3 regions of the Brevibacillus sp. MS2.2 genome follow, and region 1 is predicted to be linked to each of the others. Evidence: riboswitches for the same ligand, from Rfam matches in the RefSeq annotation. Region 1 holds a riboswitch; each other region holds the start of a gene.
What was found. Region 1 has a riboswitch for S-adenosylmethionine ahead of metK (methionine adenosyltransferase). Riboswitches for the same ligand answer to the same signal wherever they lie in the genome.

Region 1 (4,934 bases):
AATGGACAGCTCTACCTGAATACGGCTCGCCTCTTCATACGCAACCCGGATATCTTCCTCCGTGTACATATGAAAATTACGACTGACCAACACGAGCTTGTTGCGCGATTTGCGATACGCGAGTTCAAGCGCATCGACTTTTTGAATCACTTTGGAAATCTCTTGTCGAAGTTCATGTAAATCGAACTTCAATGAGTTGCCATGCTGTCTGGCGTTTTCTGCTATATCAAATATTTGGGTTTTACTCGTTTCTACGGTTTCAATCGTTCGTTTGATCACCCCGTCCAGCACGCTGATGTCTATCGCTTTGTTCATGATTGCTCTCCTTCAAACTCATTTTTAGCCTTCGTGAACAACTGTTGGAGGTGCTCTTCTTCTACATCTCGCAGTCCCATGTCATTGCGTGGAATGGCAAACGGATCTGTTCCCTGTTTTACGAATCCACGATTGGATGTAAACACATAGCGGTAGCCAGCTTGACGTGCTGTCTCCAGTACGATTGGACTTGTGAATCCAAACGGCAACGAGATGACTTTGATCTCTTGCTTCATCCATTCGCTTAAGCTGACGCGAGATATACTGAAATCCACATAGAGGCGGTCCCTGTACTCTTTCTCGTCCTCTAAACGCTGCAAGTCTTTCAGATAGACCGGAGCTGTTTCTGGGCCAAGATCGCCCCACTCATTTCGTTCTTCCTCTTCATGCAGACTGTACGTGTGGGACCCGATCATAACCAGTCCCGTATGAATCATTTCGTTAACCTGTTGACGCGTAAGTGGTGGCGTCATATTCTCCCGTTTTCGGTCGGCTACATCTCTTAAGCGCCCCGCAATTGCGAAGTTCACTGAAGGGTAGCCGTATGTACGTAAGATCGGAAATGCTTCTTTGTAATAACTCTCATACCCATCGTCAAACGTAATCAAAACAGCATTCTCAGTCGGTAAGGTACCCGTCTCCATAAATCGCAGGAACTCATCCAACGAAATCGGATTCAGGTCGTTATCATGCAAAAATTTCATGTGTCGGGCAAATTGGTCAGGAGCTATGACATACCGCTGATTCGATTGATCCGTAACATGATGGTACGTCAAAACCACAACCTGATTGTTATACCACTTTTTCGTTTGAACCGCTGCTTCTTCAATTGGTGTGACGTTTGGCTCAGCATTTTTTGTCTCACTTATGCTTATAGACGTATCCACTTGGGGAAAAGGTTGCACTTCTTGTTTATTCTTTTTTTCCAGAAAAGATTCGCCTAACAACCCAATAGCCACTGCAAAAAACAAAAAAGTAAGAAACACGATCAGGAAGAGCCTTCTGTTCGGCAAAAAAACCCCTCCTCTACTTCCTCACTAGGAGATTCGACACAGTCCTACAAATTCCTGTGCAACAATCGACCCAATAATTGGATGACTTTGCTCCTAAAACGAAAAAGAGCCCAGTAGCAATACCAGGCTCTTTTTATGTCATTCAGCAATATTACAGTTGAGCAGCCTCTTGCTTCAGAACTTCTGCTTTGTCTGTTTGCTCCCAAGGAACATTCAGGTCATTGCGTCCGAAGTGGCCATATGCAGCTGTTTGTTTGTAGATAGGACGACGCAGGTCGAGCTGCTTGATGATACCAGCAGGACGCAGGTCGAAGTGTTTGCGAACCAATTTCACCAGAGCTTCTTCGGAAATGGTACCTGTACCGAATGTATCAACTGCGATGGAAACTGGTTGTGCTACACCAATCGCGTAAGCAACTTGTACTTCGCATTTGTCTGCGAGGCCAGCAGCCACGATGTTTTTCGCTACATAACGAGCTGCGTAAGCACCGGAACGGTCAACTTTTGTCGGATCTTTACCGGAGAACGCACCGCCGCCATGACGAGCATAACCGCCGTAAGTATCTACGATGATTTTGCGGCCAGTCAAGCCAGCATCCCCTTGTGGTCCGCCAATTACGAAACGGCCAGTTGGGTTGATGAAGTATTTGGTTTCAGCGTCCAACAGTTCAGCTGGAACAACTGGTTTGATTACGTGTTCTACCAGATCTTGCTTGATTTGCTCCAGTGTTGTTTCAGGAGCATGTTGGGTAGAAATAACGATTGTATCGATACGAACTGGTTTGTCGCCATCGTACTCAACAGTTACTTGTGTTTTTCCGTCAGGACGGAGGTAAGCAAGTGTTCCGTTTTTACGTACTTCCGTCAGACGACGAGCCAATTGGTGGGACATGCTGATCGGAAGTGGCATCAGTTCAGGTGTTTCATTGCATGCAAAACCAAACATCAAACCTTGGTCACCAGCACCAATTGCTTCAATCTCAGCGTCAGTCATTTGGCCTTCGCGTGCTTCCAATGCTTGGTCTACACCAAGTGCAATGTCAGCGGACTGCTCGCCAATTGCAGTAATAACACCGCAAGTATCAGCGTCAAAACCGAATTTCGCACGGTCATAACCGATTTCACGAATGGTTTCACGAACGAGCTTTTGGATATCCACATAAGTGTTTGTAGTGATTTCACCTGCTACGAGAACCAAACCAGTAGTTACGGAAGTTTCGCAAGCTACGCGAGCGTTTGGATCTTTGGACAGGATCGCATCCAAGATGGAGTCGGAAATTTGGTCACAAATTTTATCCGGATGTCCTTCAGTTACAGATTCGGATGTAAACAGACGACGACCTTTTTGCAAAGCCATGAGAAAATACCTCCTTTGACCTCATACAAATAGTGTGGTAGCCGAGTCAGGATTTTATCTACGTAAACGCAAATAAAAAACCTTTTCCATTTTTAGGAGGAAAAGGTTTGAGCGTTTTTTGCTTCCTTCATCCTCTTATCGGCCAGAACAGATGTCCGTTCTGCTGGTTAGCACCGCTCTAGATCGGTTGCCGGGCTTCATAGGGCCAGTCCCTCCGCCTGCTCTGGATAAGAGTATCCATTACGGATAATAGAATAATTGTTTTTTTCAGAGATGTCAATAGGAATAATTTTACTTATAATTGATAGGCTTTGGAAAGTACCACCACTACCTCGGCGCGCGTTGCCCTTCCGTTCGGTTTAAAGGAAGATCCGTACCCACTGAGCCAGTTTCTAGATGTCAAAGCTTCAATGGCAGGAGAAGCCCAATGACTCGCTGGCACATCCTGATATTTCGAGGTACCGCGGTTATACATCAAAACATCACGTGCCCGCGCGATCATTACTGCCATCTCTGCACGCGATATCGGCTGATCCGGCTTCATTTCACTCTTCGGGTACCCTTTCAAAATTCCTAACTGGTAGGCTACACCTAAGTTGTGATACGCCCAGTGCCGCTTTGGCATATCTCGGAAGGTCGTTTTTCCTGTGTAGGTAGTCGCTACCTTGGAACCGGTCGCACGCATCGACTTAAGCAGCATCGTCGCAAACTCTGCACGGGTCACTGCCTGATTCGGCTTGAACGACGCATCATTAAATCCATTTACAATATCGCGAGAGCTAAGTCTGACGATCTCTGAGCGTGCCCAGTGGTCGGAAATATCGCGATAGCCCGCTATCAATTTCTGCTGCGTCACCGTGAGTCGGTACGATTCATATTTGAATGCAGTACCGCTATTGAGGCGTACATAGTATTTTCCTGGCTGCAAGCGCAACCCGATAATGTCATTCCCACTATTGGAAAGCTCGGCTACCTCATTCGTCGAAGCAAGCGCATAGTTCATGTTTCGATCGCTGTAAAGTGCGAAACGAAAGCCACTCTCCACAGGAATATACGGCGCCCGGAATGTCACATATGATTCGCTATTCACAGTAAATTGGAACCAGTCGGAATCAGTTGCTGTCGGAATTGTTCCTGACATCACTGTCCCACCGCTTAACGGAGACGCCTTTTGATAGGTATCATTCGGCTCATTGAAATCCTTTTTAACTGGCGTGTACCCCAAATCCAGCTGGTATTCGCCATTGACTGCATTCCGCGAATACTCGCTCACACGGATGTAATATTTACCCGGGGACACCTCTTTACTGACCCGCTCTGTCGGATTGTCCTTTGTCCCATTATCGTACAGAGGATCCCAGACTACTGATTTTTGACCGGGCGCTTGTTTACCAAGACCCAGCAACAGATCCACTCGTTTGTTGTCAGGGCTAACAGAAACATCTAAATGCCCGTACTCACGAACGTAGTAGGAGAACCAATCCTGATCGCCTTCATCATGAAAATTGCCTGTCACACTAATTTGGTTCCCTACGAGCGGTCTTGCCGTTTCTTGTGTATCGTTCGGTTCATTTCGGTCAGGGTTGATCGAAAATTTACTCGTCAACACGTATGTAAAAGCGTTGTTGACGCCTCCACTGCGCATTAAGCGGATGTTCATTCTTCCTGCCTTGGCCGGGACTGTTATCGTATCGCCATTCCCGAAGTACTGTGTAATCGGTTGACGATTCTCAGGGTAAAAGGTAGCAGCCATCGCTGAAGAAATACCCGATGTCACTGTAGCCGTAAAGCTGACCTTTCCATCGTAAGGAATGTCCATCTTCAGCCAATCTACGGTATCTTTTGGACCCAAATTGCCGCGTATTTGTGACTCAATCGGAAACGCCTTCGCTTTGGAAGAAGAATCATTCGGCTCTAAAAAGTCGTAAGAAAGTGCCGTTTTTACTGCTTTGTTGACATCTAACAAGCCGTATCCAGTCTTCCGATCCCATCCTTTCTCCCCCAAGTCAGTAGCCGTTTGATAAAGCAATTGCCTCACATCAAATGGACTAAGATTAGGGTGCCGAGCGAGAATGAGCGCAGCTGCACCAGCTACTTGCGGTGCCGCTGCTGAAGTACCACTAAACGAGCCGTATTTTCCCCCAAGCTTCGTTGTGTATACATTCAACCCAGGAGCAACCATATTCAATTCAGGCCCCGTATTTGCCTGAGACAAGACTTCATTGTTACTTCTCACAGCCCCTACCGCT
Region 2 (4,934 bases), on a different contig from region 1:
TGTTTTTACACCAAGACGCTGCACGAGCTCTCTTGCACTAGCCGCTTCCGCCCCTCTTTTGATAAAACCGAGCCAGGACTTCTTTTTCAATGAGGCGACAGACAGGTTGTTCTGTACCGACTCCTCTACGAAAATTCCTTCTTTGCGCCTTTCCTCCGGGACGAGCACGATTCCTGCATCGACGGCTTCCTTTGGCGAGCGCAGTTGGACACGTGTTCCATGCAATCGAACGGCTCCAGCCTTTGCCTCATCTGCACCGAAGAGCAATCGGGCGAGCTCAGTCTTTCCTGCCCCAACCAGACCGACGACACCCACGATCTCTCCCTCGCGAACCTGCAAGTCGACTCCGTGTACTTTGCCGCCAGCCACACCTGACGCCTCAAAAATCGTTTCGCCAATCGGCACTGCAAGCTTTGGGAACTCCTCGTCAAAGCTTTTGCCCAGCATGTTCGCGATCACTTCGTCCATATTGGTCTTCGCCGTGTCTGTGGTCACGACATGCTGTCCATCGCGCATAATGGTGATCCGATCACAGATTTCAAAGATTTCCGGCAACCTGTGGGAGATATAAATGATTCCGACCCCAGCTTTTTTCAACTGCGCAATGATTTGAAACAGCCGCTCGCTCTCCTTCGTGCTCAACGGCGCTGTCGGTTCATCGAAAATGACGTACTTCGCCTTTTGAACGGTCGCCCGTGCAATCAAAATCAATTGCTTTTCTGATAGCGTACATTCTTCAACGAGCATCCTCACTGGAATAGAGAAGCCGAAGTTTTTTAAAATCTGCTCTGATTCGTTGTACAAGCTCTGCCAGTTGATCAGTCCCTTGGTTTTCGCCTGGACGAGTTGATCGAGTAAAATATTCTCAGCGACGCTTAAATACGGGATCAAGGCGGTGTCCACTTCCTGATATACACATTGAATGCCCTGTGCTTTGGCGTCCTGCGGCGAATTGATCGTCACGACCTGTCCATCGATGGTGATCGTACCGCCATCTGCCTGATACGCTCCCGTGAGGATTTTCATCAGGGTACTCTTTCCCGCGCCATTGGCACCGAGGAGAGCGTGAACCTCTCCTGCGCGCACCTCGAAATCGACGGATCGCAGAGCAGGAACCCCAGAAAACTGCTTCGCCATCCCTTTCATCTGCAATGTGGACATTTTTCACACCTCCTGTTTACCTGCGTATTCCAACCTCTATAAGGAAAAATCCCGTTGACGGATACAGCTCAACGGGAAAAGCCAATTTGGTTCTTACTTGCCCCACTCTTGTACATATTGGGACAGGTCGCCCATCGTTACTTTTTTATCCTTCGGCAGGTCTTCCTGTTTCACCAGCACTGGATTCAGCTTCACGTTATCTGGTACTTGCTCGCCTTTGATTTTTTGGAACACGGTTTGCGCATGAATGCGTCCGATATTGGATGGGTCTACCGCTGCCGTCGCTGTCCACGGAGAGTTTTCCGCCTGGATCATTTGCAGATCCTCATCGCTCAAATCGATGGAGTATACTTTGATTTCCGTACGGCCTGCTTGCTGAATGGCACGTGTCGCCCCTTTGGCAAATTCATCCCAAGCCGCCCATACTGCTGTGATGTCGCCTTTGTTCGGATACTTTTTCAAGATCGCTTCCATCTGCGTTTGTGTATCGAGTGCCGTATTGTTGGTAGCAGAACCGAATGCCGCAATCTCTTTTATGTCCGGGTATTTCTTCTGGAAAGCTTCATACGTGACTTGGCGTTTTTCCATCGGCGCAAAGCCAGCTACCCAAATTTTTACGATGCTGCCTTTGCCGTTTGTATCTGCCGCCAGCTTCTCCAGGCTCAGCTCTGCCAATTTGTTGTCATCCTGCGCCACTACTGGCACGCCTGGAATGTTGATGTCTGTATCAAACAGAACGACCGGGATTTTTCTATCCACGGCTTTTTGCGTGCCCTGCTGCAACGCTTCTGCCGTACCATGGTCGATCAGAATGCCATCAAACTTTTGATTCACAGCCGCATCGAGGTTGGACGCCATTTTTGCCAGATCGGTATCTGCGTTGAATACAGTCAACTCGCCGCCATTTTTCTCCACCTCTGTCTTCACGCCATTAATGTATTGAGCGGAGAACGTCCCTACGTTTTGGCGCATGATCAATGCGATTCTCTTTGCGTTCTCTCCGCCCTGCTGGTTCGTGCTGCCGGTTCCGGTGCTTGTTCCTCCGCCGCATGCCGTCACGAGTACAGACGCAGCCACAACAAGTGAAGTCAGTAATCCCAGTTTCTTTTTCATCACAAATGTTCCCCCTTTTTCTTTTTGACAACAGATGACAAAAGCAAAAAATCCTCTTTCACAGAGAAAGAGGACAAAAATCGACAAGATTCTCGCCTCTTATCTGTCAGGTATTCTACCTGTTGGAGTTAGCACCTTGGCTCGAAAGAACGCATTCTCTCGTGCTAGGTTGCCGGGCTTCATAGGGCCATTCCCTCAGCCTTCTCTTGATAAGAGTAGTTTCTATTTTCAAAACGTTTGTATAAGTATATACAGAATATAATCTGGCAATTACCTATCTGTCAACTGGGTTTACCGAAAGAATTTTCTTGATAAATATTCCAGTTTCTTATGTAACATCAAGAGGGATTTTGTTGTGTCTTGTCGAATTATCGTAGATTGATACAAGCCTAGCAAATATTTGCGATGGGGATGCTACATGAGTCTATTAAAAGAAGTCATTCTTCAATGGTTTTTCGCCATTATCCCGTTTGTGTTTTTCAACATCTATTACCGTGACAAAATGAGGAACTACAGCCGTTCCTTTATTGTCATCACCAGCTCAGCCTGCATGTTTCTCGCGATGACCTTCGCCCCGAGCGTCACGAATGGCATGTTTTTTGATATCCGACACATCATCATTCTTTTCGGACTGGTTTATGGCGGAATCGAGATTGCCTTGCTCCTTCTGATTGAAGCCTTGGTTTATCGGTACTACCTAGGTGGCGAAGGAACATGGGTTGCCATGCTGATCCTTACAGTCAATTTTGTCTTGTCACTCTTTTTGTATCGACACTATAAAGCCAGTTATCGGAAAACACTGTATCTTTTTATGACGAGTGCGATTTTTTCAACGGTTGCTTTAGGGACTACTTATTACTTTTTTCCCACGTATGTAACTCAACACCTCGTTTACTACACCATAGTGATTCCTATTCAAAACTTTTTCGGCCTCTGGTTATTAATGTCGCTTTTCAGCAAATGCGTTTCGGATAAGGAGCTGTTTATTCGCCACGCGCAAAATGAAAAAATCCAGACGATGAGCCATGTTGCTGCATCGCTTGCACACGAGGTTCGCAATCCGCTGACAGCTGTCAAAGGCTTCTTGAAACTAATACAGGAACGTCCGGAAAATTTGGTAAAAGTCGATCAATACATTCGCATCAGTCTCGACGAAATCCAACGGACAGAAGCCATTTTGACCGAGTACCTTGCGATTTCCAAGCCACTCAAGGAACGGCATGAGATCATTAATGTGAGCGAACATCTCCATGCCATCCGCGAAGTGATGCTCCCCTTTGCCAATATGCATAACGTGGAGCTTACGCTGCAAGACTTTGAGAGACCTGTAACGATCAAGGCCAATCCAGACGAGTTCAAGCAAGTGTTGGTGAATTTCATCAAAAATGCCATCGAGGCGTGCTCGGATATTTCGGACGGAAAAGTCTCCCTGGACTTGCTCATCGAGCGAAACAAAGCCGTTTTGGTCATCAAGGATAACGGTATCGGTATGGATGCAGGACAGATCAGCCGCCTCGGAACGATTTACTTTTCTACGAAGACAACTGGGACCGGTCTTGGATTGACGTATTCCTATCATGTCATTCATGCGATTGGCGGAACGGTCAATGTATCAAGCAAACCACGAGTAGGAACCAAGTTCACCATTATGCTCCCGTATAAGGCACAGTAACTTCATGCAGGTTTTGCAGAGGAACTGTGCCTTTTTCCATTCGATCGATAATGATGCAACAGGGGGGAGTCTCCCCCTGGTGTCTCTCTTTCCCGGACGTCTGGGAAGATCGAGTTTTTTTATGCCGTTTGATGATTAAAAAACCCACGCCCATATCAGATCAATAGCCACAAAAGCTGTTACCACCATGAGCAATTTCGAAAAGCTAATCTTGCCTTCTTTATCCGTATCTTTTCGATAAGGTGGTTGAAATCCCAATATGTTTAAAAACCCATTTATGTAGGAAAACAAAATCGTAACTAGCCCTACGAGGATTGATTCCAATAGATTAGCCCCTTCCGTTACTCTTTGTTACACTCCCTTTGTAGAAATGACATTTTTTTCTACGTACTATCTTCACGGTTGGTTTCATCGAAATAAAAAAAGGCCAGTCAAGCCTTTGGCAGGCCGCCTAGCCGTTGCGAGGTTTTGTGAGCGACATCCTTTACCCGTTCAATCAAATACTGGAGCCGTTCTTCCTTCAAATCATACGTGACAATTCCAATGCTTAATGCCCCGATTACCTTTTGGGTGTAATCAATCACAGGTGCTGCGACGGACGCCGTATTTTCCGTCCGCTCCGCAAAACTGACCGCATGACCGGCTGCTCTGATCTCCTGGAGCTTCTCCATAAAAGCAGGCACCTGCTCTTCACCCACGAGCTGCACTACGGTTTGTCTGGCTTCTTCCACAGGCATGTGGGCCAGCACGACTTTATTAGCCGCACCGATATGCATCGGAATCCGCAAGCCCAACTGGTCGTAGATGCGGATATTGTGCTGACTGTCTACGCGATCGACGACAATAGATTCGAGTCCGCTAGGCTGACTGAAATAAACACTTTCGTTCACTTCTCTGGCAAGCTCCTCGATCATCGGCTTGATCACTTTGCGATAATCGATCCGATCGAGCACCCGCAAGCCGAACTCCATCCATTTAATCCCCAACG
Region 3 (4,934 bases), on a different contig from region 1:
ATTGTGCCGGACACAACTTGCAGATTGAGCAGCCGCTTCTGTTTACAGAGCTTGTGAATGAATGGCTGGATCGGGCCCAAAGAGAGCTCTCCCTGTAAACATGCATGAAAAAAGACAACCAGCTCCATGAGAATGGTTGTCTTTTTTCTTCCATTAAACATTTGTCACCAAAGATTCGCTGTACGCATGGAATGCTTTGCCCAGTCGTGAAATGGCAAGCTCTGTGTCTTCCCGGTTCAGAAGTGTATAGTTTAAGCGCATCGTATTGAATTGCGGCTCTGCTGCATAAAACGGCTTTCCTGGTACGAATGCCACGCCTTCCTGTACGGAGCGGGCCAGCAGCTTCTCTGCATCAACGTGCTCTGGAAGATTCACCCAGAGGAACATCCCGCCCCTTGGTTTTTCCCACTGTACACCCTCCCAGTTTTGCGCAACCAAGAGCTCATGCATCCATTCCATGCGCGCCTTGTAGGACTCGCGGATTTTCTCAATGTGACTCTCCAGATCAAAGCGGGACAAAAGCTCATACAAAGCGTACTGATCAATTGTGCTCGACTGCAAATCAACAGCTTGCTTCGCCTTCACCATCATTTGAATCACGCGTGTATCTCCAATGGCCCATCCAGTACGCAAGCCTGGCGCGACAATTTTGGAAAAGGTACTGGTGTACACCACACAGGAATCAGTCGGATGCTCATCCAGTGAGAAAATCGAGCGATACGGTGCTTCCCCATCGAATTGGATCTCTCCATATGGATCGTCTTCCAGAATGAGAATGTTTTGGGCCTTACATTGACGAAGCAATCCGAGACGGCGTTCGAGGCTCCATACCTTTCCTGTCGGATTGGCAAAGGTAGGAATGACGTACACCATTTTCGGACGATACTGGGCTATTTTTTTCGCCAGATCGTCCAGATCCATCCCATCGGCATCACCGTCTACGGGAATCGCTTTGATTCCCCGAAATTGGAACAACTGAACGGCTGCCAAATAAGTAGGGTTTTCTACGAGAACGACATCGCCTTCGTCTAAATATACACGGCACAACAAGTCTACTGCTTGCTGAGAGCCCGTAGTGATGATCATATTATCTGAACCGACGTTCATATGCTTTTGCTTCATGCGGGATGCAATCCACTCACGAAGCGGCAAGTAACCATCAGTCAATCCGTACTGAAGAGCTTTTGCTCCTTGTTCGAATGCGCGGTTGAACGCTTCGCGCATCTCTGCGATTGGAAAAGAATCCTCTGCTGGCAGTCCACCTGCGAGCGAGAGCACTTGATTGCCTTGGGTCAGCTTCAAGATTTCCCGGACAGCCGAGGAGGATAGTGCTTCAACAGATTTTGAAAATGAGTACTCCATGTTCCGTTCCCCCTTGATTTTGCTTATCCTTGTTTTATCACTCTCCCTCTCGTAAGTCCAATCCTTGGTAGCTATGAGTGGATAGGTTTTGACTATGTCGAGCGGTTGTTCAATCGTTAGTCTTGACACACTTCATGCAAAAAACCCCTCTTCGTATCAAACGAAAAGGGGTCCATATGTATGGGCTATATCTTCCTAGGCAATTCGGAACACACGTGGTTTCTCTGTGTGTGGGAGGAAAGAGAGGTCTACATGCGCGGACGCTTCTTCCATACCAATATCGCTTGCCAACAGTAACGCCTCTTCCTGGAAGGTCGGCGTACAGCTGCCTTCATTCAGTTCACAGAGACGCTTCAATCGCTTCAGTCTCTCTGCGGACTTCTCCACTCTCATGCATTCGTTCGTCAGCTCACAAACGTTAACGTGACGAGCATCAGCGATCATGCTGATATCATTCACATGGACAATCAGTCTTTTGCCTTCTTCTGTTACAAATCCGATCGAGCAAAAATGCGCACCTGACATTTCCAACCGAGTGAGAACAGCATTGGCGTAAACTTCTCCAGTCCGCAAGCGAATCTGGCCTGCTTCAATGGCTCCGCCGATTTTCCGCTCGTTGGCGATCACCGTATACATATCCGTGTAACCGTTAATCTGATAGCGCATGGTACCCTCCCGCTCTCGCTGAGACTAATTATCATTAACAACAATGACATCGTATAATGAAAATCATTATCTGTCAATAATGAGAATGATTTTTATTCTAGAAGAAAAAACCACACTCCATTTATATGGTAGTGTGGCCAATTTGACTCGCTTTTATTTGGTTTTCGTAAATAACCCTAACCGCTCAATCCGTTGGACCGCTTCTGCGAGACGATCTTCATTGGATAACAAAGCCGCTCTCACATAGCCCTCACCTGTCGGACCAAAGCCATTTCCCGGCGCTACGACAACATGCGCTTTTTCCAAAAGCAGGTCAGAGAACTCCACGGATGTGAAGCCGCTTGGAACAGGAAGCCAAGCAAAAAACGAACCTTGTGATGGTGGAGCCTGCCAGCCAATCCGATGCAGATTGGAGTACAAGGCATTGCGGCGGCTTTCGTAGACAGCCACGAGGTCGCGAACGCACTGCTGCGACTCCGTCATCGCTTTGGCTGCCGCCATCTGTACCGCTCCGAACAGACTGACGAAGTAATGGTCCTGAATGAGATTGATCAGACGAACCAGCTCGCGATTCCCTACCATGGCACCAACACGCCAGCCTGCCATGTTGTACGTTTTAGACAACGTATAGAATTCTACGCCCACTTCTTTTGCTCCCGGAACCTGCATGAAGCTGACCGGCTTTTTCCCGTCATAGCTGATCGCCCCGTAGGCGAAGTCGTGGCAGACGACGATTTCATGTTTTCGCGCAAAACGAATCGTTTCCTCATAAAACTCGAGTGGTGCGTTGACTGCTGTCGGATTGTTCGGATAGTTGAGAAACATCAGTTTCGCTCGATCCAAATCAGCTTGGGAGAGCTGGCTGTAGTCTGGCAAGAAGTCATTTTCCGCCTTCAGCGGCATCATGACCATCCGTCCGTTTACGACAGCAACCCCCGACCAATAATCCGGATAGCCTGGATCTGGAACCAGTGCAACATCGCCTGCGTTCATGAGTACTTGGCAAATCTCTACGAGTCCGGTTTTGCTGCCGAACAATATCGCTACTTCTTCCTCCGGATCGAGGTCCACATCAAATTCTTGCTTATACCAATGAGCCACTGCCTGCTTCAGTTCCACGCGTCCCTGAAAAGGCGGATATTTGTGATGGAGTGGTTGTGCCGCTTGTGCCTGTAATTCCTCAATAATGTGCGGCGGTGTCGGCAAATCGGGATTGCCCTGCCCCAGGTTAATGACGTCATGGCCTTGCGCAATGACCTTGTTTACTTTTGCCACCAGGGTCGCAAAAAACTGGGTAGGGAGTCGATCAATCATGTCGGAGGGTTGAATGCGCATCTTTCTTCCATTCCTTTCTTGGGGCCCAATACAGTAAAACCCCCTTTTTCCATACAGAAAAAGGGGGAGATCAGCTTGGTCACGTCCTTATCTGTCAGGAAAAAAATCCTGCTGGAATTGGCACAGCATCTGTCCATCACATGGAACAGATCCGCTGCCGGGCTTCATAGGGCCAGTCCCTCCACCTCTCTGAATAAGTCAAACACACGGAATATACTGTTTTTTCGTCTATATCATACTACTTGAGCACGTATACCGTGTCAAGATGCTTGATTCTGTACGGGTACTTGATGCCTTCTTTTTTGAAAAGAGGTGTGGAAGGCAAAGAATGCGACAGACACCAACGACAAGCCTGCCATCACGAACAATAGTCCCTGCGCATGAATCGATTGGAAAATGAATGCGCCAAGCAATGGTCCGAGCATCCGTCCAGCTGATCCAGTCCCTGCAATCAGCCCTTGAATGAAGCCTTCTCGTCCCTCTGGCGTAAACTGTGCAGCAACAGCCGGCACCGCTGGCCACACGAGCATTTCTCCCAGCGTCATGATGAACATGCCTGCCACAAAGCCTGCATAAGCCGTTGATTGAGACAAAATCAGCATCGACAAGGCAAAAATATAAGCGCCCAAGAGCATTTGTGCCTTTAGCGTACGGGCAAAGCGTCGAATGACCCACGCAATCAACGGCTGACCGAACAGGATCAAGCCGCCATTCAGCGTCCACAACAGACTGTATTGACGGAGTGTAATGCCCAGGGATTGCATGTAAGTCGACAGCACCGTCGTCCACTGTACATAGACAATCCAGCTAATTAATAGCCCCCCGCATAATAGCAGCAAAGCCCCCCATACCACCTTTGACTCTTGCTGTGGTTGTCGCAGCACATCACCAGTTGCTTGCTCAGGCATGCTTTGTCCAGTCGTCGAGTTTTGGCTTTGTTGTTCCACCCTTTTTAACTGACGCGGCAAAATGAGCATGAACATGGCGAGAACGACCACTTGCGAAATGGCATTACCGAAAAACGTCCAGGCAAATGACACACTTGCCAAGAAGCCGCCCAACGCAGAACCGGCAGCTACCCCCACATTGAGGGAGACATAAATCAGATTGATTCCTTTCCGTCCTCCGTCCGGCCATAACACTACGGCCAGTGCATTCATCACAGGAGAAAGTGTTCCGTAAAAAAGTCCATTCAGCAGAAGCAAGGCAACATAAATCGTAAAATCTTGCGTAACACCTAAGCCGATCGATATCAGAATAACGCCAATGGAACCGACAATGATGGTGCGCATTTTGCCCCAGCGGTCAAACATCATCCCGCCGACAATACTCCCGATCAAGAATGCGCCTTGATTTAAAAGCAACAAGAAGCCGGCTACAGTCAGCGGCTTTCCGAGATGGTTGTGAATATAGATCGTGACTAGCGGCCAAATACACGCCATTCCGGTAGAAAAAATGACGGCAGCAATCGCCAATAAACGAATGCTGCTCGGATAGGATTCCCACTTTTGCCTCATGCCTTACTTCTCTCCCCGATGGAAATCGCCGCTTTTTCCGCCTGTTTTGGATTG

Region 2: linked by a shared signal. The riboswitch ahead of HP568_RS26040 (sugar ABC transporter substrate-binding protein) and the one ahead of metK (methionine adenosyltransferase) in region 1 are both predicted to bind S-adenosylmethionine.
Region 3: linked by a shared signal. The riboswitch ahead of HP568_RS23630 (pyridoxal phosphate-dependent aminotransferase) and the one ahead of metK (methionine adenosyltransferase) in region 1 are both predicted to bind S-adenosylmethionine.

Annotation. Positions count from the first base shown of each region.
Region 1 covers NZ_JABSUZ010000025.1:79,758-84,691, forward strand. Annotated here, with positions in the region: gene HP568_RS20720 (sensor histidine kinase) at 1-315, opposite strand, end outside; gene HP568_RS20725 (polysaccharide deacetylase family protein) at 312-1,328, opposite strand; gene metK (methionine adenosyltransferase) at 1,480-2,685, opposite strand; SAM riboswitch class I at 2,818-2,919, opposite strand; gene HP568_RS20735 (S8 family peptidase) at 2,981-4,934, opposite strand, start outside.
Region 2 covers NZ_JABSUZ010000043.1:33,260-38,193, reverse strand. Annotated here, with positions in the region: gene HP568_RS26045 (sugar ABC transporter ATP-binding protein) at 1-1,161, opposite strand, end outside; gene HP568_RS26040 (sugar ABC transporter substrate-binding protein) at 1,255-2,274, opposite strand; SAM riboswitch class I at 2,371-2,490, opposite strand; gene HP568_RS26035 (ATP-binding protein) at 2,693-3,946, shown strand; gene HP568_RS26030 (IclR family transcriptional regulator) at 4,378-4,934, opposite strand, start outside.
Region 3 covers NZ_JABSUZ010000033.1:52,548-57,481, reverse strand. Annotated here, with positions in the region: gene HP568_RS23645 (alpha/beta fold hydrolase) at 1-98, shown strand, start outside; gene HP568_RS23640 (aminotransferase-like domain-containing protein) at 154-1,362, opposite strand; gene HP568_RS23635 (hypothetical protein) at 1,558-2,028, opposite strand; gene HP568_RS23630 (pyridoxal phosphate-dependent aminotransferase) at 2,182-3,363, opposite strand; SAM riboswitch class I at 3,448-3,563, opposite strand; gene HP568_RS23625 (MFS transporter) at 3,624-4,880, opposite strand; gene moaC (cyclic pyranopterin monophosphate synthase MoaC) at 4,884-4,934, opposite strand, start outside.